Regions from separate parts of the Nocardioides panaciterrulae genome, predicted to be linked through region 3. Evidence: predicted binding sites of a transcription regulator. Region 3 holds the regulator's gene; each other region holds the start of a gene.
What was found. Region 3 encodes LexA, which represses DNA repair genes until DNA is damaged. Its sites were predicted from a motif close to TCGAACANNTGTTCGA; they were not measured.
Positions count from the first base shown of each region.

Region 1: a site for LexA is predicted at 7,870-7,885, ahead of ruvC (crossover junction endodeoxyribonuclease RuvC). Genes of this name have one in related genera too.
Region 2: a site for LexA is predicted at 3,209-3,224, ahead of BJZ21_RS07715 (DUF6504 family protein). Genes of this name have one in related genera too.

Region 1 is NZ_JACCBG010000001.1:2,320,451-2,330,314, forward strand. Features, by position in the region: gene BJZ21_RS10925 (RelA/SpoT family protein) at 1-1,389, opposite strand, end outside; gene BJZ21_RS10930 (adenine phosphoribosyltransferase) at 1,487-2,041, opposite strand; gene secF (protein translocase subunit SecF) at 2,038-3,285, opposite strand; gene secD (protein translocase subunit SecD) at 3,285-5,078, opposite strand; gene yajC (preprotein translocase subunit YajC) at 5,080-5,370, opposite strand; gene ruvB (Holliday junction branch migration DNA helicase RuvB) at 5,578-6,651, opposite strand; gene ruvA (Holliday junction branch migration protein RuvA) at 6,656-7,255, opposite strand; gene ruvC (crossover junction endodeoxyribonuclease RuvC) at 7,252-7,854, opposite strand; gene BJZ21_RS10965 (YebC/PmpR family DNA-binding transcriptional regulator) at 7,985-8,752, opposite strand; gene pdxT (pyridoxal 5'-phosphate synthase glutaminase subunit PdxT) at 8,784-9,392, opposite strand; gene pdxS (pyridoxal 5'-phosphate synthase lyase subunit PdxS) at 9,386-9,864, opposite strand, start outside.
Region 2 is NZ_JACCBG010000001.1:1,640,581-1,650,444, reverse strand. Features, by position in the region: gene BJZ21_RS07725 (DNA polymerase III subunit alpha) at 1-2,213, opposite strand, end outside; gene BJZ21_RS07720 (SAV_6107 family HEPN domain-containing protein) at 2,222-2,695, opposite strand; gene BJZ21_RS07715 (DUF6504 family protein) at 2,707-3,075, opposite strand; gene BJZ21_RS07710 (hypothetical protein) at 3,373-3,840, opposite strand; gene BJZ21_RS07705 (YbaK/EbsC family protein) at 3,963-4,436, shown strand; gene BJZ21_RS07700 (ArsC/Spx/MgsR family protein) at 4,450-4,812, shown strand; gene BJZ21_RS07695 (phytoene desaturase family protein) at 4,838-6,139, shown strand; gene BJZ21_RS07690 (purine-cytosine permease family protein) at 6,291-7,739, shown strand; gene metF (methylenetetrahydrofolate reductase [NAD(P)H]) at 7,743-8,633, opposite strand; gene BJZ21_RS07680 (polyprenyl synthetase family protein) at 8,741-9,835, shown strand; gene BJZ21_RS07675 (Rv2175c family DNA-binding protein) at 9,864-9,864, opposite strand, start outside.
Region 3 is NZ_JACCBG010000001.1:3,534,344-3,544,207, forward strand. Features, by position in the region: gene BJZ21_RS16795 (RNase A-like domain-containing protein) at 1-1,239, shown strand, start outside; gene BJZ21_RS16800 (contact-dependent growth inhibition system immunity protein) at 1,259-1,555, shown strand; gene BJZ21_RS16805 (hypothetical protein) at 1,640-2,017, opposite strand; gene BJZ21_RS16810 (DUF6318 family protein) at 2,446-3,033, opposite strand; gene BJZ21_RS16815 (SDR family oxidoreductase) at 3,160-4,002, opposite strand; gene lexA (transcriptional repressor LexA) at 4,176-4,904, shown strand; gene BJZ21_RS16825 (phosphatase PAP2 family protein) at 4,995-5,813, shown strand; gene BJZ21_RS16830 (ATP-dependent DNA helicase) at 5,820-7,733, opposite strand; gene BJZ21_RS16835 (alpha/beta fold hydrolase) at 8,006-8,908, shown strand; gene BJZ21_RS16840 (hypothetical protein) at 8,993-9,586, opposite strand; gene BJZ21_RS16845 (response regulator transcription factor) at 9,646-9,864, shown strand, end outside.

The DNA.
Region 1 (9,864 bases), 1.2 Mb from region 3:
GAAGACCTCGACGACGTCGCCGTTCTCGAGCGTCGACTCCAGCGGCACCAGCCGCCCGTTCACCCGGGCGCCGATGGTGCGGTGCCCGACCTCGGTGTGCACCGCATAGGCGAAGTCGACCGGCGTCGACCCGGTCGGCAGCGCGATCACGTCACCGCGCGGCGTGAACACGTAGACCTCGGCCCGGTTGATCTCGAAGCGCAGGGACTCCAGGAACTCCCCCGGGTCCTCGACCTCGCTCTGCCAGTCCAGCAGCTGGCGCACCCAGGTCATGTCGTCGAGGTCGGCGCGGCGCTCGGTGTCGACGCCGTTGCGGCCGTCCTCCTTGTACTTCCAGTGCGCGGCGACGCCGTACTCCGCGCGGCGGTGCATGGAGAAGGTCCGGATCTGCATCTCGACCGGCTTGCCGTGCGGGCCGATGACCGTCGTGTGCAGCGACTGGTACATGTTGAACTTCGGCATCGCTACGTAGTCCTTGAACCGGCCCAGGACCGGGTTCCAGCGCGAGTGCAGCACGCCGAGGACGGAGTAGCAGTCTCGGTCGTCCTCGACCAGGATCCGGATGCCGACCAGGTCGTAGATGTCGGAGAAGTCGCGGCCCCCGACGATCATCTTCTGGTAGATCGAGTAGTAGTGCTTCGGGCGTCCGGTCACGGTCGCCTTGATCTTGCCCTCGCGCAGGTCGGCCTCGACCTGGGCGATGACCTCGGCGAGGAACTGGTCCCGCGAGGGGGCGCGTTCGGCCACCATCCGCACGATCTCGTCGTAGATCTTGGGGTGCAGGGTGGCGAACGCGAGGTCCTCCAGCTCCCACTTGATGGTGTTCATGCCCAGCCGGTGCGCCAGCGGGGCGTAGATGTCGAGGGTCTCCCGGGCGGTGCGCTCCTGGCTGGCCTGGGGGACGTAGCGCAGCGTGCGCATGTTGTGCAGCCGGTCGGCCAGCTTGATGACCAGCACCCGGATGTCGCGCGACATCGCGACGATCATCTTGCGGATCGTCTCGGCCTGCGCCGAGTCGCCGTACTTGACCTTGTCGAGCTTGGTCACGCCGTCGACGAGTCGGGCCACCTCGTCACCGAAGTCCTCGCGCAGCTGGTCGAGCGTGTACGGCGTGTCCTCGACCGTGTCGTGCAGCAGCGACGCCACGAGGGTCGGCTCGGTCATGCCGATGCCGGCCAGGATCGTGGTGACCGCGAGGGGGTGGGTGATGTAGGGGTCCCCGCTCTTGCGCATCTGGGACCCGTGCTGCAGCTCGGCCGTCTTGTAGGCCCGCTCCAGCAGGGCGAGGTCGGCCTTGGGGTGGTTGGCGCGGACCGCGCGGAACAGCGGCTCGAGCACCGGGTTCTGCGACTGGCCGCTGCGGCCCATCCGGGCCAGGCGCGCCCGCATGCTGCGGGTGGAGCCCGGGCTCTCCGGGCGCTCCCGCATGGGCTGGGCGGCGCGCTCCTCGGTCACCCCCACAGTCTAGGGGTGCCCACGAGGGCGATCAGACCGTCATCAGGGTCGAGACGGCCAGGTCCCCGACCGCGTCGCGTCCGGCCAGGAAGCCCAGCTCCATCAGCACGGTGAGCCCGTGGGCGGTGCCACCGCAGGCCTCGATCAGCTCGCGGGTCGCGCGGGCGGTGCCGCCGGTCGCGAGCACGTCGTCGACCAGGAGCACCCGGTCGCCCGGCTCGACCGAGTCCTGGTGGAGCTCCAGGGTGGCCTCGCCGTACTCCAGGGCGTAGGAGACGGCGTGGGTGTGGCGGGGCAGCTTGCCGGCCTTGCGCACCGGCACGAACCCGGTGCCCAGGGCCAGCGCGACCGGCGCGGCGAGGATGAAGCCGCGGGCCTCCATGCCGACCACCTTGTCGACCACCGGCGTGCCGTCGGCGTCGCAGCCCGCCGCGGCCAGGGCGGCCACGACCGCGGCGAAGCCGGAGTGGTCGGCCAGCAACGGCGTGATGTCCTTGAAGAGGATGCCCGGCTCGGGGAAGTCCGGCACGTCGACGACCAGCTTGGCCAGCGCCTCGCGGGCCGCGCCGACGAGGTCATCGTTCACTTCTTGCCCCGCTTGGAGCGCGACTGGCGGGAGGGCTGAGCCCGGCCGGCCGCGCCGCTGGGTCGTACCGGTCCGCGCGCGGGCGGGGCGACCCGTCCGCGGCCGCTCGCCTCCGGGGCGCGCGGGGTGGCGGGGGCACCGGCGACCGGCGCCTCCTCGGCGTCCTCGTCGTAGGGGTCCGCCGCCTCCCGGCGCTCGCTCCCCGCCGGCAGGTCCTCGGTGAACGCGGGCACCGAGGCGTAGCGGTCGGCCTGGTGCCGCTCCCGCGCCTTCGCGCGCTTCTCGGCCAGCTTGACCGAGTCCTCACCGGACTTCAGCTGCACCAGCAGCGGGGTCGCGATGAAGATCGAGGAGTAGGCACCGGCCGCCATGCCGACGAACAGCGCCAGCGCCAGGTCCTTCAGCGAGCCGCTGCCGAGCTGGACCGCACCGACGTAGAGGATCGCGCCGACCGGGATCAGCGCCACGATCGAGGTGTTGATCGAGCGGACCAGCGTCTGGTTCACCGCGAGGTTGGCCTCGGCGGCGTACGTCGTGCGCCGCTCGCGCAGCCCCTTGGTGTTCTCACGGACCTTGTCGAAGACCACGACCGTGTCATAGAGCGAGAAGCCGAGGATCGTCAGCACGCCGGTCACGGTCGCCGGGGTGACCTCGAACCCGGACAGCGCATAGACGCCGACGGTGATCAGCACGTCGTGGGCGAGCGCCACGATGCCCGCGACCGACATCTTCCACTCGCGGAAGTAGGCCCAGATGAAGAGGACGACCAGGACCAGGAAGACGCCCAGGCCGATGATCGAGCGCTTGGCGACCTCCTTGCCCCAGCTCGCGCCGATCTCGTCCTGCGAGATCGCCTTCTCGGGGTCGACGCCGGTCTCCTTGACGATCGCGTCGACGATCTTCGCGCTCTCCGCGTCGTTGACCGGCTCGGTCTGGACGATGATCGAGTTCGGGCCCGAGGTCGTCACGACCGGTGAGGCGGCGGCGTCCACGCCGCTGGCCGCGACCGCGTTGCGCAGGTTGTCGGCCTCCGCCTGGTTCACCTGGCTCGACGACAGGGAGACCTGGTACTGCGCACCGCCGGTGAACTCGATGCCCATGTTGAGGCCCTTGGCCCACAGGCCGCCGACCGCCAGGATCACGATCAGGCCGGAGAGGGCGTACCAGAGCCACTTGCGACCGACGAAGTCGATCGACTTGCGACCGGTGTAGAGGTCGTTGCCGATTCGTGAGAACTTGCCCATCAGGCGCGCCCCTCCACGGTGATGCGGTCGATGCCGAGATTGCCCGCGTCGAGGCCGGAGAGCTTGTGCCCGCGGTTGAAGAACCGGAACCGGGACAGCAAGGTGACCATCGGGTGGGTGAACCAGAAGAAGATCGCCAGGTCGATGATCGTGGAGAGGCCGAGCGCGAACGCGAAGCCCTTCACGACGCCGGCGGCGAAGATGTAGAGGACGACCGCGGCGAGCAGCGAGACCGCGTCGGCGGCCAGGCAGGTGTTCCGTGCCCGGCGCCAGCCGGCCTGCACGGCGACCCGCATCGACCGGCCGTCGCGCATCTCGTCCCGGATGCGCTCGAAGTAGACGATGAACGAGTCGGCGGTGATGCCGACCGCGACGATCAGACCGGCGATGCCGGGCAGCGAGAGCGTGAAGCCGGCGCCCTTGCTCAGCAGCAGCACCATCGCGTAGGTCACGATGCCGGCGACGATCAGCGACGTGACGACGACCAGGCCCAGACCGCGGTAGTAGAGCAGGCAGTAGATCATCACCAGCACCAGGCCGATGATGCCGGCCGTGATGCCTGCGGAGAGCTGGTCACCCGCGAGCGAGGGACCCACGGTCACGACCTGGGTCGCGCCCTGGTCGAACGCGATCGGGAGCGCGCCGTACTTCAGGCTGGTCGCGAGGCTGTTGGCGCTGGCCTCGGTGAAGTTGCCGCTGATCTGGGCCGAGCCGTCCGGGATCACGCCGTTGAACGTCGGGGCCGAGATGACGCGGCCGTCGAGCACCACGGCGAACTGCTGGGGGCTGCCGGCCATGGCCCGCGAGAGGTCGGCGAAGACCTGCTTGCCCTCGCCGCCCAGGGTGAGGTTGACCTGCCAGCTCACGGACTGTGCCGGGATGCCGGCGCTGGCGCTCTTCAGGTCGGTGCCCTCGATGGCGGCCGGGGAGAGGAGGTACTTGGTGTGCGCGTCGTCACCGGTGCCGCAGGTGACCAACGGCTGGGTGGGGTCGTCCTTGACCGGCTGCTTCGCCGGACAGCTGTAGGCGTTGAAGGCCTTGATCGCGGCCTGGCCGGGGCTCTTCATGAACGCCAGCGCCGCCTGGGCCGGGGAGTCGCCGGCCGAGGGGGCCGGCGAGGACGAGGCGCCGGCGGAGTCGCTGGCCGAGGGGCTCGACGAGGCGCTCGGGCTGGACGAGGCGCTCGGGCTCGTCTTGGCGTTCTTGCTGTGCTTGTCGGCCATCAGGAAGGGCGGCCGGTTCTTGCTGGAGCTCGTCGCACCCTCGTCGGAGCTCTTGCCGCCGGAGCCCTTGCCGGCCGAGCCCTTGCTGGCCGGGCCGGAGGACGAGCCCCCGCCCGCGGTCGACGGCGAGCTGCCCGCGCCCGGCAGGGTGGCCGCGCCGGACGGGGCGCCGCTGCCCGCGGGCGAGCAGGGGCCGGTGGAGCCGCTCGGGCTCTCGGTGCACGCCACGGTGCGGAACCGCAGCTGGGCCTGGCGCTTGACGGTGTCGACGAGGTCGCGGCGGGTCTTGCCCGGGATCTCGACCACGATCAGGTTGCCGCCCTGGGTCGTGACCTCGGCCTCGGTGATGCCGGAGCCGTTCACCCGCTGGTCGATGATCCCGCGCGCCTCGTTGAGGCTCTGGGCGGTGGGGCTGCCCTTGGCCTGGAGCTGGATGCGCGTGCCGCCCTGGAGGTCGAGGCCGAGCACCGGCTTCCAGGTGCCGCCGAGCGCCACCAGCCCGTAGGCGATCACCACCGCCAGGAAGAACACCACCAGGGTGCGACCCGGGCGAGCGGTCCTGCGTGCCATGTCAGTTCTCCTCCGGACCGCGCTCGGCGGTCCCTGGCTGTGCCACCTGCCCCACGGCACCGCGGACGACCTTGACGGTCACGCCCTCGGCGATCTCGACGTGGACCTGGTCCTCGCCGGTGTCCCGCAGGATTCCGAAGATGCCCGAGGTGAGCATCACCTCGTCACCCACCTTCAACGAGGCCTGCATGCGCCCGAGTTCCTTCGCCCGCCGCTGTTGCGGGCGGATCAGCAGCAGCCAGAACAGCAGCGCGATCGCCACCAGGGGCAGGAGCGAGACGAGCTGGGACACGCGAGAACCTCTCGAGCAGGGAGAAATGGTGGGTGTGCAGGGTCGAGCCGTGCCGACCGACGGGAAAGTGTAACTGCGACTGTGACGCAGGCCGCTATCGGCCGCACGGGCGCGTCGGACCTCCCCCGCCAGGGCGGCGGCCAGTGCGCGACCCGAGCCCGACCGGAGCCCGACCGGCCACCGGACGAGGCGTCGGACAGGCGGCCGTCAGCCCTCGAAGAGCGGCGCGTCCACGCTCGGCGCCGCCACGACCGGGGCGGCGAGGCCGAGGTGCTCCCAGGCGGCCGGCGTCGCGATGCGTCCCCGCGGGGTGCGCGCGAGGAACCCGTTGCGCACGAGGAAGGGCTCCGCGACCTCCTCCACGGTCTCCCGCTCCTCCCCCACCGCCACGGCCAGCGTGGACACGCCCACCGGTCCACCGCCGAACCGGCGGCACAGCACGTCGATGACGGCGCGGTCCAGCCGGTCGAGCCCGAGCTCGTCGACCTCGTAGAGGTCGAGCGCCGCCTGGGAGACCGGTCGGGTCACGACGCCGTCGGCCTTGACCTGGGCATAGTCGCGGACCCGGCGCAGCAGCCGGTTGGCGATCCGTGGCGTGCCGCGCGAGCGGGAGGCGATCTCGGCCGCCCCCTCCCCGGTCAGCTCCACACCGAGCAGGCCCGCGGAGCGGTGCACGATCCGGTCGAGCTCGTGAGGCTCGTAGAACTCCAGGTGCCCGGTGAAGCCGAAGCGGTCGCGCAGCGGCCCGGGCAGCAGGCCGGCCCGGGTGGTCGCCCCCACCAGCGTGAACGGCGGGATGTCCAGCGGGATCGCCGTGGCCCCGGGGCCCTTGCCGATCACCACGTCGACCCGGAAGTCCTCCATGGCCATGTAGAGCATCTCCTCGGCCGGGCGAGACATCCGGTGGATCTCGTCGACGAAGAGGACGTCGCCCTCGTTCATGCCCGACAGGATCGCCGCGAGGTCGCCGGCGTGGGTGATGGCGGGGCCGCTGGTCAGCCGCAGCGGCGAGCCCATCTCGCCGGCGATGATCATCGCCAGCGTGGTCTTGCCGAGCCCGGGCGGCCCCGAGAGCAGGACGTGGTCGGGCGCGCGGCCACGGCGCCGGGCGGCCTCCAGGACCAGTCCGAGCTGGGCCCGGACCCGGGACTGGCCGACCACCTCGTCCAGGGTGCGGGGGCGCAGCGCCGCCTCGACGGCCCGCTCGTCGCCCTCCGCCTCGGCCGCGGTCAACGACCGGAGGTGGGTCTCCTCGGCGGCCGCGAGCTCCTCGTCGTGCATGCGCTCAGGCCCTGCTCAGCGTGCGCAGGGCGGCACGCAGCAGCGTCGCCACGTCAGGGGCGTCACCGGCCTGCGGGGCCACCGCCTCGACGGCCTTCTCGGCGTCGCGGGCCGGCCAGCCGAGGCCGACCAGCCCCTGGTGGACCTGGTCACGCCACGGGGCGGCGGCGGACGTGCCCGGCGCCGTCGTACGCGCCCCGACCGGCGCGCCGATGCGGTCCTTCAGCTCGAGGATGATCCGCTGCGCGCCCTTCTGGCCGATCCCGGGCACCCTCGTCAGGGTCTTCACGTCGTCACCGGCGACCGCGCGGCGCAGCTCGTCCGGGCCGAGCACGGCCAGCATCGCCTGGGCGAGCTTCGGCCCGACGCCGGAGGCGGTCTGCACCAGCTCGAACACGGTCTTCTCGTCCTCGTCGAGGAAGCCGAAGAGCGTCAGCGAGTCCTCCCGGACCACCATGCTCGTGGGCAGCGTCGCCGACTGGCCGGGGCGCAGCGTGGCCAGGGTGCCCGGCGTGCACAGCAGCTCCAGCCCCACACCGCCCACCTCGACCACGGCGCTGGACAGGGTCACGGCGGCCACCTGGCCGCGGACGAACGCGATCATCTGCTGCTCCTCGTGGGTCCTTCCGCGCGCGCCGGCCGGGCGGGCGGGGTGGTACGCGGGGCGGTAGGCGGAGTGGTACGCCGGGCGGCGCCGGCGGCCGCCACGGCGGCGTCGATGCGCGCCTGCGCGCCGCCGCGCCAGATGTGGGTGATGGCCAGCGCCAGGGCGTCGGCGGCGTCGGCCGGTCGCGGGGGCGCGTCCAGCCGCAGGATCCGGGTCACCATCGCTCCGACCTGGGCCTTGCCCGCGCGGCCGCTCCCCGACACCGCGGCCTTGACCTCACTCGGCGTGTGCAGCGCGACCGGGAGCCCACGGCGTGCCGCGGCGACCATGGCGATGCCACTGGCCTGGGCCGTGCCCATCACCGTGCTGACGTCGGAGCGGGCGAAGACGCGCTCGACCGCGACCGCGTCCGGGGCGTACTCGTCGAGCCAGGCGTCGATGCCCTTCTCGATCGTCACCAGCCGCTCGGCGACCGGTAGGTCGGCCGAGGTGCGGATCACGTTGACGTCGACCAGGTGCAGGGGGCGGCCCACCTGGCCCTCGACCACGCCCATGCCGCAGCGGGTCAGGCCGGGATCGATCCCGAGCACGCGCATGCGTCAGCCTTCCGTCCGAACGTGTGTTCGGAGCAACGCTAACGGGGAGCGCGGACAGGACTCCGCAGGACACGCTGGCACGGCTCGGACGAAGACCGCGGCCGGTGCGGGGACGCGTCGCCCCGCGTCGTCACTCCTCCTCGAGCGCCGCCATGACCTCGTCGGGGACGTCGTAGTTGGCGAAGATGTTCTGCACGTCGTCGAGGTCCTCGAGCACGTCGACGAGCCGGAACATCTTGGCCGCCGCGTCCTGGTCGAGCTCGACCTGCATGTCGGGGCGGAACTCCGCCTCGGCCGAGTCGTAGTCGATGCCGGCGGCCTGGAGCGCCTGGCGCACGGCGACCAGGTCGCCGGACTCGGAGATGACCTCGAAGGAGTCACCCAGCTCGTTGACCGCGTCGGCACCGGCTTCGAGGGTGGCCTCGAGCACGTCGTCCTCGCTGACCATCCGGCCGTCCTGCTCGGCGGGCACGACCACGACACCCTTGCGGTTGAAGAGGAACGACACCGAACCCGGGTCGGCCAGCGAGCCGCCGTTGCGGGTCATGGCGGTGCGGACCTCCATGGCGGCGCGGTTCTTGTTGTCGGTGAGGCACTCGATCAGCATCGCGACGCCCGAGGGCCCGTAGCCCTCGTACATGATCGTCTGGTAGTCGGCCCCGCCGGTCTCCGCACCGGAGCCGCGCTTGACCGCGCGGTCGATGTTGTCGTTGGGGACCGAGGACTTCTTGGCCTTCTGGATGGCGTCGTAGAGCGTGGGGTTGCCGGAGGGGTCGCCGCCGCCCATCCGCGCCGCCACCTCGACGTTCTTGATCAGCTTGGCGAACATCTTGCCGCGCTTGGCGTCGATGACGGCCTTCTTGTGCTTGGTCGTCGCCCACTTGGAGTGCCCAGACATCAGTCCCTCTTCGTCTTCCGTTCGCGCATCGTCACGCCGAGGCCTCTCGCACCAGGTCCACGAACATCTCGTGCACCCGGGAGTCGCCCCCCACCTCGGGGTGGAACGACGTCGCCAGCAGCGGGCCCTGCCGGACCGCGACGATCCTACCCGCGGCGGGACCGTCGGCCACCCGGGCGAGGACCTCCACGCCGTCGCCCACCTCCTCCACCCATGGCGCGCGGATCAGCACCGCGTGCACGGGAGCGGCCAGGCCGGCGAGCTCGAGGTCCCGCTCTGAGGAGTCGACCTGCCGCCCGAACGCGTTGCGCCGGACCGTGACGTCGAGTCCGCCGAAGGTCTCCTGGCCGGCTGCCCCGTCGAGGACCCGGTCGGCCAGGAGGATCATGCCCGCGCAGGTGCCGAAGACCGGCAGGCCCTGCTTGATCCGGTCACGCAGCGGCTCGAAGATCTCGAACGTCCGGGCCAGCTTCGCCATCGTGGTGGACTCGCCGCCGGGGATCACCAGGCCGTCGCAGGCGTCGAGCTCGGCGACCCGGCGGACCGTGACCGGCTCGACCCCGAGCTCGCGGAGGACCCGCAGGTGCTCGCGGACGTCGCCCTGGAGCGCGAGGACGCCGATGGTGGGTGCGGTCACCAGCCGCGCTCGGCGAGCCGGTGCGGCTGGGGGATCTCCTCGACGTTGAGGCCGACCATCGCCTCGCCCAGGCCGCGGGAGACCTTGGCGACCACGTCGGGGTCGTCGAAGAAGGTCGTGGCCTTCACGATCGCCTCGGCGCGCTGCGCGGGGTTGCCGGACTTGAAGATGCCCGAGCCCACGAACACGCCCTCGGCGCCCAGCTGCATCATCATCGCCGCGTCCGCCGGGGTGGCGATGCCACCGGCGGTGAACAGCACCACGGGCAGCTTGCCGTGCTCGGCGACCTCCTTGACCAGCTCGTAGGGCGCCTGCAGCTCCTTGGCCGCGACGAACAGCTCGTCGGGCGAGAGCGCGGCGAGACCGCGGATCTGCTTGCGGATCGTGCGCATGTGGGTGACCGCGTTGGACACGTCACCGGTGCCGGCCTCGCCCTTGGAGCGGATCATCGCCGCGCCCTCGGTGAGCCGGCGCA
Region 2 (9,864 bases), 1.9 Mb from region 3:
GCGATGATCTCGATGACCTGTTCGTGGAAGACCACCACGCCGTGGGTCTGGCCGAGGATCGGTCGCAGGTCCTCGTGGAGGTACGACGGAGCCCGCCAGCCCTGCTTGGCGTCGAGGTACGGCGTGATCATGTCGCTCTTGACCGGCCCGGGCCGGAACAGCGAGATGTCGGTGATGATGTCCTCGAAGGACTCGATGCCGGACCTGCCGACCAGCTCCCGCTGGCCGGGCGACTCGATCTGGAAGACGCCCAGGGTCCGGGCGCTCGAGATCATCGCGTAGGTCTCGGCGTCGTCGAAGGGCACCTGCTCCTCGTCGTCGAGGTCGATCTCCACGCCGTCGACGCGCCGGATCTCGGTGAGGGCGTGGGCCATCGAGGACTGCATCCGGATGCCGAGCACGTCGAGCTTGAGCAGGCCGAGGTCCTCGACGTCGTCCTTGTCGAACTGGCTCATGGGGAAGCCGGCGTAGGACGCCTCCACCGGGGTGCGGTCGAGCAGGGTGGCGTCGGAGAGCAGCACCCCGCACGGGTGCACGGCGATGTGGCGGGGCAGCCCGTCGAGCCGCTCGACCAGCCGGAACATCAGGTCGAGCCGCTGCTCCCCCAGCCCGCTGGCGCGCAGCTCGGGCAGCTCGCGCAGCGCCACCCGGGCGTCGCGGGCCCGGATGTGCGGGAACGCCTTGGCGATCGCGTCGATCTCACCGGGCGGCATGCCCAGCGCGGCGCCGACGTCCCGCACGGCGTGGCGGACCCGGTAGGTGTCCATCATCGAGACGCACACGCACCGCTCCCCGCCGTAGCGGTCGAGGATCCGCTCGTAGACCTCCAGCCGGCGGGCGGACTCGACGTCGACGTCGATGTCGGGCAGCGCCTGGCGCAGCGGTGAGAGGAACCGCTCCATGAGCAGGCCGTGGCGGATCGGGTCGACCCCGGATATGCCGAGCAGGTAGTTGACCAGGCTGCCGGCGCCCGAGCCGCGGGCCGCGCAGCGCACGCCCATCTCGCGGATCAGGTCGGTGACGTCGCCGACGGTGAGGAAGTACGACGCGTAGCCGAGCCCGCGGATCATCTCCAGCTCGTCGTCGAGCCGCTTCCAGACCACCTGCCTCGGCGCGGAGCCGTAGCGGTCGCCCAATGCGCTCTCGCACCGGGCCCGCAGCAGCGCGTCGGCCGGGCTCGCCCCCGGGGTGGGCCGGCGCGTGGCCTCGCCGCCGGCGAGCCGGAACTCCGGGAAGTGCACCTCCCCCAGCCCCAGGTCGGCACGGGGGTCCAGCGCGCACCGGTCGGCCACCGCGCGGGTGCGGGCGAGCAGCCGCCGGGCCTCTGCGGCCGGGTCGGCGGCCAGGCCGGCGAGCCGGCAGACCTCCTCGGCGACCTCGGTCATCTCCTTGCCGGACTTCAGGTAGCCCTCGGCGTTGCCCCGGTCGACGTGGCGCCGGTCCAGCGCGACCAGGCGCCGGGCGGCGTCGAGGACGTCGACGGTCGGGGCGTCGGCGCGGTCGGCGTAGCGGACCGCGTTGGTGAGCACCGTCTGCAGGCCGGCCTCCCGCGCCTGCACCGCCATCCGGGCCGCGTGGGGCGCGCTCCCCGGCCCCCAGCCCCCGCCCGTGGCGCCGCGCCGGTGGGAGACCAGCTCGACGAGCAGGTCCTCCGCGGGCACCAGCGCGCGCCACGGGGCCAGGGCGGCCCGGGCCAGGTCGTCGCGGCGACGCGCCGCGGCGGTCCCCAGCTCCGAGGCCGGCCCCAGCAGCACCAGCAGGTCACCGGAGCCGAGCAGCTCGGCCACCTCCGGCAGCCCGGGGTCGAGCACGGGGGCCCCGCGCTCGCCGGCCAGGTGCGTGGCCGAGACCAGCCGGCACAGGGCCGCCCACCCGGCCCGGCCGGCGGCCAGCAACGTCACCCGGGGCAGCCGGGGGTCGCGGAAGGCGCCGCCCCGGACCGGGGTCCGCGGTCGCCCGGCCGGTTGCCCGTCCGGTCGCTCGCCGGGCAGGACCGGCCGGTGGGCGAGGTCCACGCCGAGCACCGGGCGGACCCCGGCGGCCAGGCACGCCTTGGCGAACTTCACCGCGCCGTAGGTGCCGTCGCGATCGGTGAGCGCGAGCGTGTCCATCTCGTGCTCGACCGCACGCTCGACCAGCGTGTGCGGGTGTGACGCGCCGTACTGCAGGGAGTAGCCGGAGGCCACGTGGAGGTGGGGGAACGGGTCGGTCACGGCTCGCCTCAACTCACGTGCCGGACCAGCTGGACCGCCGCCGGGGCGTGCGGGACCAGCCCGAGGCACTGCTCGACCACCGCGAGGAAGCGGTCCGCGTCACGGACCAGGTCGTCGGCCTCGCGCTCGCTCACCGCCCGGGTGGAGCCCGCCTCCGCGGCCGCCCGCTTGGCGGCGCCGGCGGCGAAGAAGTGGGCCCACTCGGCCAGCTCGGGGGCCACCTCGGCCAGCAGCACCCAAGCATTCTTCTGGGAGGCGCTCCTCTGCGGACGCCGGCGCGGGGCCGGCTGGGCGCGCGCCGCCAGCAACGCGGCCGTGGCCCGCAGCGCCGCCACGTGGGCGCAGGCGTAGCGGGTCGGCACCTCGGTGGCGGCCATCGCCTCGCTCAGCGACTCCGCGGCCCGCGCCAGGTAGGAGTGGGTCGTGGCCGGCAGGGCGTAGGGGTTGGGGTTGGGGGTGGGATTGGGGGTGAGGACGTCCATGGCTCCTCCCCTCAGTCCACGCAGCCGACGAGCTGCCAGCGCCCGTCGGACCAGTCGAAGGAGAGGTCGAAGACCCCGCCGCCCCCGGAGATCCCGTCACCGGCGGCCGGCCCGGCACCGCGGCCGGCCTCGACCCGCCAGAGCTCGCGCTCGACCAGCAGGTCCCCCGCCGGCCCCACGGCCCGGTCCCCCTCCCGGGCGTCGTCGGAGCCGACCACCGCACGCACGCCGGAGGACTGCCACCACGGCGCCGTCTCCACCCAGTGCGCGAGCACGGCGCGCACCTTCCACAACCGTCCGCGCCAGAGGAACTGCTCGGGTCCCTCCACGCCTGTCACCAGTCCCCGTCGTACCTCCACGGGGTCGTCGTACCGCCTCATCCGTGCCGCCTCCTGCGCCCGATCTCGACCCCGGACACCGACCCGGGGCCCGCAGGCCCGACCGCCGGCCGGCCCGGGCCTGCCCGGGCCGGCCCGGTGGGGACGGGGTCGAGGTCGCCCCCACCAGGCGGAGTCGAACGTTTGTTCGAACTACTCCGAACGGTACACCTCGCCACGGACAGCCCGTCAACACCGATCGGGGACTGGGGACTGGGACTGGGCGCGGGGACCGAGGATCGGCGTCGGGCACGCCGAGGACCCCGTCCTCCCGGGCGGGGTCAGGTGGTCGGGACAGGCCTAGGCGGAGGGCCGCGTCGGCGCCGGGTCGGACTCCCAGGAGCCGTTGACGTAGGCGCTGGTCGCGGGCAGCCAGAGGCAGACCAGCAGGGCGAGGTCGAGCGCCACCCACACCACGGGGAGCACCAGGAACAGCGTGGGCGGGTCCGAGCGGAGCCCCGCCAGCGACACCACGGCCATGAAGATGCTCAGCCCGCTGAGCGCCAGCCGCGCCCAGGGATGCCCGCCGCGCAGGAAGCTGACCAGCACCCCCGCGAGCAGCGCGAAGACGCAGAAGAGGACGATCGCGACCGGCACGAACGCCGGTGGCTGCAGCGCGCCGCCGACGTCGGGGTGGCCGGTCTCCCAGGACCGGACGAGCCGGTCGCGGTAGACCACGGTCAGCAGCGCGGTCAGGCCACTGAGCACCACCATCGCGGCCAGGACCCCGATCGCACCGCTGATCGAGCGCGGCTGCTGCCGTCTCATGCACTCTCCTCTCCCGCACGACCGGTGACGGCGCGTGCGGAACTCGTGACCGGAACTCATGACTGGAACTCGTGGGCCGGAACCCGCGGATCGGCGGCCCCGCTTCTCGCTAGGGTCGCAGTATGACCACCGAGCACCCCGCGATCACCCGATTTCGAGACGAGCACCGCGCGCGGGGCGGCACCGGTGAGATCGTCATTCTCCCCGACTCGGTCCACACCGCCGCACTGGCGGCCGCCGCGCTGGGCTGCGAGACGGGTGCGATCGCCAACAGCCTGCTCTTCGACGCCGCCGGCTCCCCCGTGCTGATCCTCACCTCGGGCGCCCACCGCGTCGACACCGTGCGGGTGGCCGAGCGCCTCGGGCTCCCCGCGCTGGAGCGGGCCACGCCGGAGTTCGTCCGCGAGCACACCGGGCAGGTGATCGGCGGGGTCTCCCCCCTCGCCCACCCCGCACCGGTCCCGACGTACCTCGACTCCTGGCTGCAGAAGTACGACGTGGTCTGGGCCGCCGCCGGACACCCCGCGGCGGTGTTCTCCACGTCGTACGACGAGCTCCTCGCGCTCACCGGCGCGACCGTGGTCGAGGTCGAGTGAGCCGGGGCCGACCATGGAGATCTGGCTGAACCCCGCCTGCTCGAAGTGCCGCACGGCGGTCTCGGAGCTGGAGGCCGCCGGCGTCGGATACACCGTCCGTCGCTACCTGGAGGAGACCCCGACCGCCGGCGAGCTCGGCGAGGTGGTGACCCGGCTCGGGCTCGAGCCGTGGGACATCGCCCGCGAGAAGGAGGCCCGGGAGGCGGGCATCGACCTGCCGCGCGACGCGTCCGCCCGCGAGGCCTGGCTGGCCGCGCTCGCCGAGCACCCGCGCGCGATCCAGCGTCCGATCCTCACCGCCGACGACGGCACCACCGTGGTCGGCCGCGACGCCGGCTCCCTGGCCCGGGTGATCGACGCCGAGCGGCCCGGCTGAGCCACCGCGCCGTAGGGTGCACGCCATGGCGCGGGTCGTGGTGCTCGGAGGCGGCTTCGGCGGCATGGCGGCGGCGGCACGACTCGCCAAGCTCGGCCACCAGGTGACGCTGCTGGAGCGCGCCGGACAGCTCGGCGGTGCCCTCGCCGAGGTCCGCGCGGACGGCTTCGCCTGGGACGGCGGGCCCACCAGCGCGCTGCTGCCGGCCGTGGTGCGTGACCTGTTCCGCAAGTCCGGGCGGCCCCTGGAGCGCGAGCTGGAGCTGGTCCCCCTCGAGATCATCCGCGAGCACCGCTTCGAGGACGGCACCTCGCTCGCGCTCCCCGGTGGGTCCCGGGGGGCGCAGCTCCGCGCCTTCGACGCCCTCGGCGAGGGGCTGGGCCGGCGCTGGACCGATCACGTCCGCGCGCACGCCGAGGTCTGGGACGTGCTGCGCCGCAACTACCTGGAGCACCCCTGGGACCGCGACGACCTGTCCCCGGAGCTGGCACCGGTCCTCGCGAGCCGGCAGTCCCTGCGCCGCAGCCTGCGCAAGGCGTTCCGCGACGAGCGGCTGCGGCTGGTCGCCGGCCACCCGTTCGTCGCCGAGGGGCACGACCTGCGCGACGTGCCGGCCTGGCTCGGCGTCACCTCCTACGTCGAGCAGCGCTTCGGCGGCTGGACGCTCGTCGGCGGCATGACGGCGCTCGCGGCCGCCCTCGAGCGGCGGCTGGCGACCCGCAGGGTCGAGGTGCACACCGGGACCGAGGTCCGCGACCTGGTGGTCCGGGACGGCCGGGTGGTCGCGGTGGTCACCCCCGACGGCGAGCTGGACGCGGAGGTCGTGGTCTGCGCGGTGGACCCGAGACGGCTTCCGACGCTGGCGCCGTACGTCGAGCGGACCATGCCGGCGATCCCGCCGTCCGTCAGCCACGTCGGCCTCGAGGGGCCGGTCCCCGACCTGCCGCCGGAGCTGGTGCTGCACGGGGACCCGCTGCTGGTGGTGCGGCCCGGCGGCCGGGCCCCCGCGGGCCACACCGGGTGGACGATCCACGCCCGCGGCACGCTGCTCGAGGACGTGCTGGTGGCGCTGGCACGCCACGGCATCGACGTCCGCCGCCAGTTGGTCACCAGGCTCGACCGGTCCCCCCGGGAGCTGGTCGAGCAGTGGGGCGGCTCGCCGCTCGGGGTGCGGTGGCAGGGGCGCGCGACGGTGCGCCGCCGTCTCGGTCCGACCACCCCCGTGCCCGGGGTCTACGCCGCCGGGGCGCACGCCACCCCCGGCTCGGGCCTGCCCTTCGTCGGCCTCTCCGCCGCCCTGGTCGCCGAGGCCGTGGGCCCCGCCTGACCCCGGCTCCCCCGGGCCGGGCACCCGACGCCCGATAAGTCTCGGATCCGAGACGGTTCTTGCGGGATCCGCTCTCCAACCACCCACCACAGGGTGTGTCGTTGGTCACCGTCACGGCCCGACTCCCGGGCCACTGGACCGAAGGACCACCATGGCAGCACATGCGCCCCGGATCGAGCGCCGCTCGATCGATGCCATCCCGGCCGCCGAGCGGCAGGGCACCCCCGCCAACCAGTTCACGCTGTGGCTGGGCGCCAACCTGCAGATCACCGCCGTCGTCGACGGCGCCCTGGCCGTCGTCTTCGGCGCCCACGCCCTGTGGGCGATCGTGGGGCTGCTCCTGGGCAACGTGCTCGGGGGCGCCGTGATGGCGCTGCACTCCGCGCAGGGCCCACGACTGGGACTGCCCCAGATGATCTCCAGCCGCGCCCAGTTCGGCGTCTTCGGCGCCGTCGTCCCCCTGGTCCTGGTGATCGTGATGTACCTCGGCTTCACCGCGACCGGGACCGTGCTCTCGGGGCAGGCGATCAACGCGTTCCTCGGCGTGGACGCGCCCGCGGTCGGGATCTGCCTGTTCATCGCGCTGGTCGCGGTGATCGCGATCGTGGGCCACGACCTGATCCACTCCGTGGGCCGGGTCGCCTCGGTCCTCGGCATCATCGGCTTCGGCTACCTCGCCGTCCGCCTGTTCACCCAGCACGACGTCGGCGCGGCCTTCGCCCACCCCACCTTCGACTTCGCCACGTTCCTGCTGGCGGTCTCCCTCGGCGCGGGATGGCAGCTGACCTACGGACCCTACGTCGCCGACTACTCGCGCTACCTGCCCGCCGACACCCCGCCCCGGCACACGTTCTGGGGCACCTTCGCCGGCAGCGTGCTCGGCTCGCAGGTGTCGATGACCTTCGGTGCCGTCGTGGCCGCGGTCGCCGGGGACGCGTTCCTCTCCGGCCAGGTGGCGTGGCTGGGCGACCTCGCCGGCCCGGCTGCCGTGGCGGCCCTGATCTACCTGCTGATCGTGGTGGGCAAGCTGACGGTCACCTGCCTCAACGCCTACGGCAGCTTCATGTGCGCCGCCACCTCCGTCACGGCCTTCACCGGTCAGCGCCGGATGGGACAGGGGGCCCGTGCGGCCTTCATCGTGGTGATGCTGCTGGCGTCGATGGCGATCGCGCTGTGGGCCAGCGCGGACTTCCTGAGCAACTTCAAGAACTTCGTGCTGCTGCTGCTGATGGTCTTCACCCCGTGGAGCGCGATCAACCTCACCGACTACTACCTGGTGTCGAAGGAGAAGGTGGACCTCCCGGCGCTCTACGACCCCGAGGGGCGCTACGGCCGCTGGAACGCCGCGGCGCTGGTGACCTACGCGGTCGGCATCGTGGTGCAGGTGCCCTTCCTGGCCCAGACCCTCTACACCGGTCCGGTGACCAAGGCGCTCGGGGGCGCGGACATCTCCTGGCTGGTCGGGCTGGCCGTGCCGGCGCTCGTCTACTACGTGTGGGCGGGCCGGCAGCACCGGGCGCCGGAGCAGATGATCGGCTTCCCCGAGGTGGCGGCGCTCGACGGCGCGGACGGCACGGCGGAGCCCGCCGGCTCCCGGTGAGGCTCAGACGGTGACGTTGAGCGCCTCGAAGATCTCCAGCGTGGCCCGCGAGCGGTTCAGCGTGTAGAAGTGCAGGCCGGGAGCGCCACCCGCCAGCAGCTCCTCGCACAGCTCGACCGCGATCTTGACCCCCTCGTTCCGGACCGCGGCCGGGTCGCCGTCGTGGGCGGCGATCCGGCCGACGACCGACGCCGGCACGTCGGCGCCGATCAGCTCGCCCTGCCGGCGGATCGCGCTGAGGTTCAGGATCGGCATGATCCCGGGCAGGATCGGGAGGTCGACGCCACGGGCGCGCACCCGCTCGACCAGGCCGAAGTAGTCCTCCGCGCGGAAGAACATCTGGGTGACCGCGAACTCCGCCCCGGCGCGGGCCTTGGCGGCGAGCACGTCGGCGTCGGCGTCCAGGGACGCGGCCGTGGGGTGCCCCTCGGGGAAGGCCGCCACCCCGATGCGGAAGTCGCCGCGCGAGCGGGCGAGCTCGACCAGCTCGGTGGCGTAGGTCAGTCCCCCCGTGGTCGGGGTCCACGGCGCCCGTGGCCCGTCGCTCGGGTCCCCGCGCAGCGCCATCACGTGGTGGACACCGGCCTCGGCGTACCGGTCGAGGATGGTCTCGAGCTCGGCGCGGGTGTGGCCGACGCAGGTGAGGTGGGCCATCGGCGTGAGCGAGGTCTCGCGCGCGATGCGACCCGTGATCCGGACCGTGGAGTCGCGCGTCGACCCGCCCGCGCCGTAGGTGACCGAGACGAACGTCGGCCGGTAGGGCTCGAGGTCGCTGATCGCGCGCCAGAGCTGCTCCTCCCCCGCGGCGTCCTTCGGCGGGAAGAACTCGAAGGAGAACGAGCGCTCCCCGCCCCCGATCAGGTCGGCCATGCTGCGCCCGCGTCCGCTCTCCATGGGGCGAAGTCTAGGTTCGCCGCGAGCTCTGGACCGGCGATGTCCAAGTCCGAGCGCCGGTCCACCTGCCGGTCCGGGCCGGTGCCGCACCCTCTAGTGTCGTCGCCGTGACGAGCAGCGGGTGCGACAGCGGCTGGGACAGCGCCGGGTTCCGCGACCGGGTCCAGGCCGCGCTGACGGCGTTCCTCGACGAGCAGGCCGAGCGGCTCGCGCCGCTCGGGCCGGACGCCGCCCGTCTCGTCGACGAGGCCCGCGCCTCGGTCTCAGGGGGCAAGCGCTTCCGCGCGGCGTTCTGCTACTGGGGCCACCTCGCCGTCGACCCCGGCGCCGTCGAGCGCCCCGAGGACGAGGCCGCGCTGGTGCGGGCCTGCGCGTCGCTGGAGCTGCTGCACGCGAGCGCGCTCGTCCACGACGACCTGATGGACGCCTCCGACACCCGGCGCGGCCGCCCGGCGACGCACCGGCAGTTCGAGTCCGCCCACCGGCAGGCGGGCTGGCGCGGCGACCACGAGCAGTACGGCGCGGCCGCGGCGATCCTGCTCGGCGACCTGCTGCTCACGTGGGCCGACGAGCTGCTGCGCCACTGCGGGCTGCCGGCCGCCCGGGTCGCTCCGGCGCTCGACGTCTTCGACCACTGCCGCTCGGAGGTGATCGCCGGGCAGTTCCTCGACGTGTCCGTGCAGGCGCGCGGCGCCGCGGACGTCGACGCGGCGATGACCGTGCTGCGCTACAAGTCGGCGAAGTACTCCATCGAGCGCCCGCTCCACATCGGGGCCGCGCTGGCGGGCGCGGGGACGCGCACGATGGCCGAGCTCACGGCCTTCGGGCTGCCGCTGGGCGAGGCGTTCCAGCTGCGCGACGACCTCCTGGGGGTCTTCGGCGACCCCGCCACGACCGGGAAGCCGGCCGGCGACGACCTGATCGAGGGCAAGCGCACGGTGCTGGTCGCCCTGGCGCTGGACGCGGCCGACTCGGAGGACGCCCGGCTGCTGCACGAGTCGCTCGGCACCGACCTGGCCCCCGACGAGGTCGACCGGTTGCGGCAGGTGATCGACGGGTCCGGGGCGCACGCCCAGGTCGAGGGCGTGATCGCCGAGCTCGCCGGCCGCGCGGTCGCGGCCCTGGAGCGGGCCGAGCTGGACCGTCGCGCGTGCGGCGTGCTGCGCGAGCTCGCCTCGGCCGCCACCGACCGCGCGGTCTGAATCGCCGTCCGAGCCGCGGTCCGAGCCGT
Region 3 (9,864 bases):
GCGGCGTACGACGCTGCCGCCGCCGAGGCGGTCGGTTCGCTGGCCGACCTGGTCGCGTCGTACGCCGGGCTCGGGCGGCTCACCCACGCGACGCTGGCCAACCATGCGCGCGCGAACGCCCGCGCGGTGATCGGCGGCGCCACCGTGTACGACGGGGACCGGCTGCCCGACCACGGCTATGTGAGCGTGCTGCCGGGCACGCCGCCTCCTGCCCGCGGCGCGACGGCGCTGCCCGCCCTGCCCGCCCAGGTCGACTGGATCCTCGACCACCTCCAGGGCTTCGCCTGGCCCACCGCCGACGCCGCCCGGCTGCGCCGCGCCGCGGCGGCGTGGCGCTCCGCCGCCACCGCGTTGGCCGACCCGATCGGCTGCTGCGACAGCGCCGCCCGCGGCCTGTGGCTCGAGCGCTCCCCCGAGGTTCCCCTCGCCCTCGGGGCCACGGCCCGCCTCAGGGCCCACACCGAGGACGTGGCGTCCGCTCTCACCGCCCTGGCGACGTCCTGCGAAACGTACGCCGACGCCGTCGAGGCCAAGCACGCCGAGATCCTGGACCTGGCGGGCTGGGTGCTGGAGCAGGTCGTCGAGGGCGTGGTCATCTCCGTCGCCCTCGGCTTCCTCACCGGCGGCGCCGGCACCGCGGCCGGCCTGGCCGCGGTCGCCGCCCGAGTGGCGGCGGAGTCACCCCGGTTCGCGGCCCTGCTCGAGGCCCTCCGCGTGCTGGCCGAGGGCTGCGCCACCACCGTCCGCGCCGCGCGGGACGCTCTCAGCACCACGCGACTGAACCTCGTGAAGTTCAGGGAGGCCGCCGTTGCCCGGTCGCTCGCCCAGGGCGAACGAGGTGAGATGCGACTGTGGTGGACGCGCGGGAGGGGCTGGTTGCAGCAGCACGAGGACGCCGGCGGCCACCTCCTGGCAAGACATGTCGCCCGCAAGGACGAGCAACTGGTCGAGCGACTGTCCCGGGAGCCCAAGCTCCGCTTCGCCTCGACGTTCCCCGACCAGGACACCGCAGAGCGGGTAGTCGCCCGAGTCCTCAGGTCTGAACGAGAGAAGCTCGACGCGTGGCGCTCGTCTTCGGAAAGGGTCCTGGCACTGGAGGCCGACCTCGGATCCGTGACCGGCAGGACCGCCAATCGTGCCGGCGAGCTCTTCGACGTCACCGGCGTCCGGGTCGTCCTTGTGCGGGACGCCGGGATGCCCGAGGGTTTTCGCATCCACACCGCCTATCCCAGGCCGTGACCCGATGAGAGGACGAAGGATGGAGACGCCGGCACTCGAGCACCTGATGAGGGCCTACTTCCACCAGGACTTCGACCTGCTGGGCGACCTCTGGGACAACGTCGATGCGTTTGTCGCCGGGGCTCCCCAGCTGGCTCCGCTGCTTCCTGACGAGGTCTCCTGGGTCCTGCGCACGCATCACACGGACGCGGAGCTCGAGGCGTTCCTCGACGGTCTGGGCTGCGAGTTGTCACTCGCTGACGAGGAGGGCGGCTATCGCGGCTGCCTGCTCGAGATCGCCCGGCGGGTCCAGCGTGACCTGGCCGGACGTCACTGACCTCGCCGGGCGGTAGCCGGACGAGGGCCGACTTCCTTTGCGGCGGATCCCACCCCTCTGGTGCTTGCGATCCGCCCCAAACCGCTACTGGTAGGAGACCAGCACCGGCCGCGCGGTCCGCACCTGCAGCCGGACCGGGCTGCCGGGGATCGTGACGGTGCCGTCGACGTCTCGCCACGCTCCGCCATCCACGCGGAACTGCGCCGCGTAGGTCGTGTCCACGCTCGGACTCACACCACCCTTGGACTCGTAGGCGTGGGTGATCTGCAGGTCCGGGTAGGGCGCCCCCGCGTTCGAGGTGGCCAGGTCCGCGCCGTCCCCGAACCGCCAGTGGAACTGGCTCGGCCAGATCCGCAGATCGACCCTGCGACCCAGCAGCTGCACCGTCCTGGTGAACGGCTCCTGCTCGGTGTAGAAGTTGGTCCGGAAGTTGACCAGCGTCTCCCCACCCGGCGGCTGCACCCTCAGCTGCGACCCCGGAAGGCCAACCCTGCGCAGCGCCTGGAGCACCAACGCCTGCGTGATCTGCGGCTGAGGTGCAGGCCCCGTCTGCGTCGGACACGAATAGTAGGAGTCGCGCAAACTGCCATCGGGTCCCACGAACAGCCATCTGGTCATTGGCGTTCCGTCCGGGCAGACCATGACGTCTGCACACAGAGCCAGGCCACCTTCGGCACAAGCGATCTCTTGGTGCCACACACCCTCGGCGACGCCCGTCGACCGTGCACCATTCGCTGCCCCGCCCTCGTACTGTTCAGCCGAGGCGCCGACGTAGAAGAAGTTGCCACGAGAACCGGCCTCGGTCGAGCCGTCAGCGAAGGCCGGGTGGCACGCCGCAGTCGTGATCAGCAGCAGGGCCGGTAGAGCCGACGACATGAAGCGCATCAGCATTAGGAGACGTCCTCCCAATAGCCGATTGACCAATGGGTGTCGAGCAGGTCAACGAGAAAGCGAGCGTGCACAACGCTTGGCGGATAGACCTCATCGTGCTTGTCGCCGGGGCGCTGGACCACCTGTTTGCTGTTTCGGATCGCGACCCTCACCTGATAGGTCGGCGGGTCGACAGACACCCGGAATGTGTGAAACCCGGAGAGCGAGGTGCCGCCACCGCGGATCCGTCCCCCCTGCTCATACAGGACATCAATCGCCCTTATCCCACCGTGGCACGCCTTACAGCCGGGGCTCCCCAGATGGCTCAGGCCGGATGTATCGCCAGTGGCTTGGGCGTAGTCCGCCATCTCCCAGTAGAACCGCACGAACGCCTCAGCCCCAGCCGCGGTGTGCTTCTTCGCAGCCGCCGGCATGACCGGCTTCACCGGTCCCGACGGCGTCGCACTCGCCGACGCCGACGCCGACGCCGACTCCGACATCCCCGACGCAGGCGCGACCTTCGGCACCGGATCCTGCGACGAACACCCGCCCAGGGCGCAGGCGAGGAGGAGGCCGAGAGCGGCGAACGCCGACCGAGAGCGCTCCATCCACGGATCCTTCCCCCGAAGCCGCGGCCCGGCGAGGGGCCGCGGAAATGCACATTACGGAAGGACCCACGACCTGGGAAGGCCCCGCCAGACCGCCTGTGGACAGTCCCGAATGGCCGGCCCCGGTCAGTTGCTGCCGGCGCGGCGCTGCAGGGCGCGGCGGCCCCGGGCGACGAAGACCCCGAGCGCCTTCGCGGTCACCGAGGGCGCCAACGCCGATGCGCGGATCACACCGCCGCGCCACGGCGGCAGCGAGCGGACCACCCGGCGCGAGCCCACCAGCGCGACCGCCGCCTCGGCGACCTCGTCGACGCCGAGAATCCGCCCGCCGGAGAGCACCAGCAGGTTGCCCAGGCCACCGGGGGTCTGGCCGTCCAGCATCGCGGTCTGCACGCCGTCCGGGCACAGCGCGTGCACGCGCACCCCGCGCGGGCTCTCCACGTCGCACGACATCGACGCGGAGACGATCGCGGCCTTGGTCGCGGCGTACACCGAGTAGCCCGGCACCGGCCCGAGCCCCGCCAGCGACGCGGTGTTCACGACGTCGCCGCCGCGCCCGGACTCCGCGAACGCGGCCAGCGCCGCGCGCATCCCCCACAGGGTGCCCAGCAGGTTCACCTCGACCAGGCGGCGCACCGCCTCCTCCGACAGCTCCGCGAGCCGGCCGTCATCGCCGACCCCGGCGTTGTTGAACCAGGCGGTGAGCACGCCGTACGACGCTGCCTCGACCGCCGCCGCCCGGTGCGCCTCGGGGTCCCGGACGTCGAGGCCGAGCCCGGCGACCGCGCCGATCTCCCCGGCCGTGCGGACCGCGCCCGCGGCGTCGACGTCGGTGAGCACGACCGCGTACCCCCGCGCGACCATCCGCTCGGCGATCCCGCGCCCGATCCCGCGGGCACCACCGGTCACCACACAGCTCTCCCCGCGCGCACCCGCGGCAGGGTGCGCCGCACCGCTCGCTCTGGCCATGCGGGGAGTCTGCCGCAACGGGCGGAGACCGACGCGGCGGAGGCCGCGACAGCCCGGTCCGTCAAGGCGACACGCCTTCGAACAGGTGTTTGAATCATCCGGCCGGTTCCGCTACCGTCGGGACGTCGCCCGCACCACCGGGCCGCCCGCCCGCACGACATGGAGGCAGCCGCATGGCCCCGAAGAAGACGCCGTCCGACAAGGTCACGCAGCTGCCCGACGGCCCGCCGGACGCCACCGGGCTGACGCCGCGCCAGCAGCGGGTCCTGAGCACGATCAAGAACTCCATCGAGCGCCGCGGCTACCCGCCGAGCATGCGCGAGATCGGCGACGCGGTCGGCCTGACGAGCTCCTCCAGCGTCTCCCACCAACTGCGGGTGCTGCAGGAGAAGGGGTTCATCAAGCGCGACCCGAACCGGCCGCGCGCCATCGAGGTGTTCCTGCCCGAGGTTCTCGCGGCCCGGCGCTCGATCTCGGCCGCCGAGGAGACGTCGTACGACGAGACCGGCGTCGGCGACGCGATGCCCGCCGCGCAGTACGTGCCGGTCGTCGGCCGGATCGCCGCCGGCGGCCCGATCCTGGCCGAGGAGCGCATCGAGGACGTCTTCCCGCTGCCCAAGCAGCTGGTCGGCGACGGCCAGCTGTTCCTGCTCGAGGTCTCCGGCGACTCGATGATCGACGCAGCGATCTGCAACGGCGACTACGTCGTGATCCGCCAGCAGCCGACCGCGGTCAACGGCGAGATCGTGGCCGCGATGATCGACGGCGAGGCCACCGTGAAGACCTTCCAGCGCAAGGACGGCCAGGTGTGGCTGCTCCCGCACAACCAGGCCTACGACCCCATCGACGGCACCCACGCCACGATCCTCGGGAAGGTGACCGCGGTCCTACGGCGGATGTGACGGTTGGGACGTAATGTCCTCCTCAGGATGACCTCCGGGTAATACTGGGTTTGCACAACCATTGATTTCCCGGAGAGTTTTCACGTGAGCATGCCGTCCCTGACCGCGATCGCGGGTGTCCGACAGCGGTACCCGCGCCTGACGCGCGGCGTGCTCGAACTGGTGCTCGTGCTGGTGCTGTGGCTGGGCTACAGCCTCTCCCGGCTCCTCGCCGACACCGCGATGACGCCCGCGCTGCAGCGCGCGCACGGCCTGCTGCACATCGAGAAGCACCTCGGCCTCCACTGGGAGGTCCCGCTCAACCAGCTGTTCAGCGCCCACGAGGTGCTGGGGCTGCTCGGAAGCTACTGGTACGCCGCGCTGCACTACGTGGTGACCTTCGCCGTGCTGGTCTGGCTCTACCTCCGCGGCCGGCACACCTACCTCCCGGCGCGCCGGGCCCTGGCGATCGCCACGATCCTGGGGCTGGTCATCTACCTGATGCTGCCCACCGCTCCGCCGCGGTTCCTCGGCGGCTACGTCGACGTGCTGGACCTGCACGCCGCCGCCGGCTGGTGGGGCACCGACGCCTCCGCGCCGCGGGGGCTCGGCGGCCTGACCAACCAGCTCGCGGCCTTCCCCTCGCTGCACGCCGGCTGGGCGCTGTGGTGCGCGATCGCGCTGCACCGGCACGCCCGCTGGTCGTGGGTGAAGGTGCTCGGCTGGCTCTACGCCGTCGGCACCGCCGTCGTGATCGTCGGCACCGGCAACCACTGGGTCCTCGACGTGCTGGTCGGCTGGCTGGTCATCGTCACCGGCTTCATGGTCGCCGACGGGCTGCCCGTCCGCGCCGACCGCGACCGCCGGGGCCGCATGGGGCCGCCGGACGGGGCGCTGGCCAACCGCCGCGCGCAGCTCGCGGTCGACTGAGGCGCGCTACCCCTCGGCCAGCCGGGCCAGCGCCTTGCGGACCACGGCCGGGTCGGTGGTGGTCCACATCGGGGGCAGGCTGGCCTTGAGGAAACCGCCGTACCGCGCGGTGGCCAGCCGCGGGTCGAGCACCGCGACCACGCCGCGGTCGGTGGTGGTGCGGATCAGCCGTCCCGCGCCCTGCGCCATCAGCAGCGCGGCGTGGGTCGCGGCGACCTGCATGAACCCGTTGCCGCCGGCCTTGTCGGCCGCCTTCTGCCGGGCACTCATCAGTGGGTCGTCGGGGCGCGGGAACGGGATCCGGTCGATAAGCACCAGCTGGCAGGTCTCGCCCGGCACGTCGAGGCCCTGCCACAGGCTCAGCGTGCCGAACAGGCAGGTGTGCGGGTCCTCGACGAACTGGCGGGCGAGCTCGGGCAGCTGCGCATCGCCCTGGGCCAGCGTGGTCAGGTGCGGCAGCCGCTCGCGCACCACCTCGGCCGCGGCCTCGGCCGCCCGCCGGCTGGAGAACAGCCCCAGCGTGCGGCCGCCGGCGGCGTCGACCAGCTCGACGATCTCGTCGAGCTGGGCCTTGCCGAGGCCGTCGCGGCCGGGCGGCGGCAGGTGCCGGGCGACGTAGAGGATCGCCTGCTGGCCGTAGTCGAACGGCGAGCCCACGTCGAGCCCCCGCCAGGGCAGCGCGTGCTCGGACAGCGCGCCGCCGACCGCCGCGCCCGCGGCGCCCTCGGTGACCCGCTCGCCGGGCTTCAGCCCGACGCTGCCGGCCACCGAGTTGAAGTCGCCGCCGAGCATCAGCGTCGCCGAGGTGAACACCACCGTCTTGTCGGTCAGCAGCTTGTCGCGCATCGGGCCCCAGACCTGCAGCGGCGCCACGCAGAGCCGCGGCGGCACCCGGCTCTGCCCGCCGCTGCCCCCCTCGGAGAGCCACAGCACGTCGGACTCGAGGTCGGCGGCCATCCGCTCGGCGTACGCGAAGACCTCCTGCACCGTGCCGCGCGCCTGGGTGCGGCCGGCGTCGGCGTCACCGGCGTCGCTCTCGCGGGGGTACGCCGAGAGGCAGGCGCGCGCGGCGTCGCGCACCAGCACCAGCGCGTCGGCCAGGTGCTGGGGCAGCCGCTCGAAGCGGCCTGGGTCGCAGCCGTCGATCGCGTCGCGCAGCGTCTCCCCCGCGTCGGCGAGGTCGTCGGCCTCGGACCCCTCGACGAACCGCTGCGAGCGGCGCGCGGCCCGCTCCACGTCGGGCGCGGAGAGCTCGTCGGTCGCGGCCTGGGTGACCCGGGCGGTCAGCTCGTGGGCCTCGTCGATCACGACGACGTCGTAGTCGGGGATCATCGGCACGCCCTCGATCGCGTCGATCGCGAGCAGCGAGTGGTTGGTGATGATCAGGTGGGAGCGGTGCGCCTTCTCCCGGGCCAGCTCGACGAAGCACTCCTGGCCGAACGGGCACTTCGCCGCGCCGAGGCAGTCGCGGTGGCCGACGCTGACCTGCCGCCACTCGCGGTCGGTGTGCCGCGGGGCGTTGTCGCGCTCGCCGGAGCCGCCGTTCTCGGCCTGCTCCTCGGCCCAGGACCGCAGCTCGAGGACCTTCTGGCCCATCGAGCCGGCCGGCATCTCCACCAGCGCGCCCTGCTCGTCGGGCACGCCCTCGCGGATCCGGTGCAGGCAGGCGTAGTTCGAGCGGCCCTTGAGCACGGCGTACGACGCGTCGACGCCCTCCTGCGACCCCACCGCCTCGACCAGGCGGGGCAGGTCGCGCTCGACGAGCTGGTGCTGCAGCGCGAGCGTCGCGGTGGCGACCACGACCCGCTGGTCGTGCAGCAGGCTCGGGACCAGATACGCCAGTGACTTGCCGGTGCCGGTGCCGGCCTGGACGAGCAGGTGCCGGCCCTCGCGCATCGACTCCGCGACCGCCTCGGCCATCGCGACCTGCCCGTCGCGGCGCCGGCCGCCGAGGGCCGCCACGGCGCCCTCGAGCACCGCGCCCACGCGGCCGGCACCCGAGCTCGGGGCGGTCGTGGAGTCGCTGTCGGCGGCGGAGGTCGGGGGCACCCGAGAACCCTAACCGCGGCCACGGACACCCGTTCCACGGAGTTCCACAGCCATCGGCCCTCGCGGGCCCTAAGGTGGACCGGTTGCGCCGTACGCCATCGGGGGCGGGCGCACCGCCCACCGGGCACGAGGACGGGAGAAGGATGGACGAGCACGTCGACTACCTCGAGGTGACGACCGACGACGGCCGGGTGCTGGAGGTGCTCACCGGCGGCGATCCCGACGGCCTGGCCTGGCTCTACCACAGTGGCTCGCCGAGCGCCGCGGTCCCGTTCGCCCGCTTCGAGGACGCCGCGCGGCGGCAGGGCTTGCGGATGATCACCTACTCCCGGCCGGGGTACGGCGGGTCCTCGCCGTACTCGTGGGAGGACGGCGCGCCCCGCGTCGTCGACGACGTGGCGGACTCGATGACGATCCTCGAGCAGCTCGGGGTCGAGGAGTTCGTGACGCTCGGCTGGTCCGGCGGCGGACCGCGGGCGCTGGCCTGCGGGGCGCTGCTGCCGGACCGGTGCCTGGCAGTCGCGACGCTGGCCGGGGTCGGGCCCAAGGACGGCCAGGGCCTGGACTGGTTCGCGGGCATGGCGCCGGAGAACCGCGCCGAGTACGCCGCGGCCGTGCAGGGCCCCGACGCCTACGCGGCCTACCTGACCGAGGACTTCCTGCCGATCCTGCAGACGCCGCTGGCCGAGCTGGTCGGCGCGATGGGCGGCCTGCTCACGCCGGTGGACGCGGCCGCGTTCACCGACGACCTGGGCGACTACCTCGCCCGCAGCCTGCAGCGCGCCGGCGCGCAGGGGGTCCGCGGGGTGCGCGACGACGGGCTGGTCGCGACCGCCCCGTGGGGCTTCGACCTCCAGTCGACCCGGGTCCCGGTCGGGGTCTGGCAGGGCCGGCAGGACGCGATGGTGCCGTTCGCGCACGGCGAGTGGCTCGCCGCGCACGTGCCCGGCGCCGAGCCGCACCTCTTCGACGAGGACGGCCACATCTCGCTCGCCGTCCGGATCGAGGAGATCCTCGCCGACCTCAAGGTGCTCGCGGGTCGCTGACCTGCCGCCGGCCGCGCCGGCGGTGACCCCCTCCGGGCGGGCGCGCGGCCGGCACGCCCGCCGTCAGCGGCTGCCCGGGGTCGGTCAGTCGTCGTGGCCCCCGCCCTCCCCGGCGGAGAGCTGGAACGCGGGCCGCCCGGCCCGGCACTCCGCGCGGACCTCGACACGCCGGCCGCCGTCCTCGGTGCGGCCCTCGAAGGACACCTCGACCCGCTGGGGACCCCGGTCGCTCACGGAGACCGCGTACCCGGGATCGGGCTGGGCGGCCACCAGACCGGCCTGCACGCCCCGGCAGCCGACCGTGAGGTACCCGCCCCGACCCGCCCAGGTCTCCCGGTGGGTCGCCGTGGGCGCCGGTCGGTCGGACCCCGAGGTCCCCGGCGAGCCCGGCGGCTGCCCCCCCGAGGAGGGACCCGACGCCGAACCCGACGCCGACCCCGGCGGGGTGGTCCCCGAGGGGCCCGGAGGAGCCGAGGGACCCGCGGTCGCCGAGGGACCCGGAGCGCCCCCGCCCGGCGCCCGGCCCCCCGTCCCGCCGGGCACCACCGCGGTCACCGACCGCCCGGGGCCCAAGTCCTCGCCGACGCTGGAGATCACCCACCACACCGCGGCCGAGCCGACCGCCACGACTGCCAGCCACGCCAGCGCGGCCACCAGCGGCCACCGCCATCGACTCATCCGGTCATCCTGCCGTCCGTCGGGACCGACGCCACCCGGCCGCGGTCTACCGTTCCAGCATGACCAGCATCCTCGTGGTCGAGGACGACGACGGGATCCGGACCGGCCTGCAGCGCGGGCTGCGGGAGCGCGGCTTCGCGGTCGCGACCGCCGCCCGTGGGTTGACCGGGCTGGAGCTGGTGCTGCGCGAGTCGCCGGAGGTCGTGCTGCTCGACCTCGGGCTCCCCGACGTCGACGGCCTGACGCTGATCTCGATGATCCGGGCGGCCAGCCGGGTC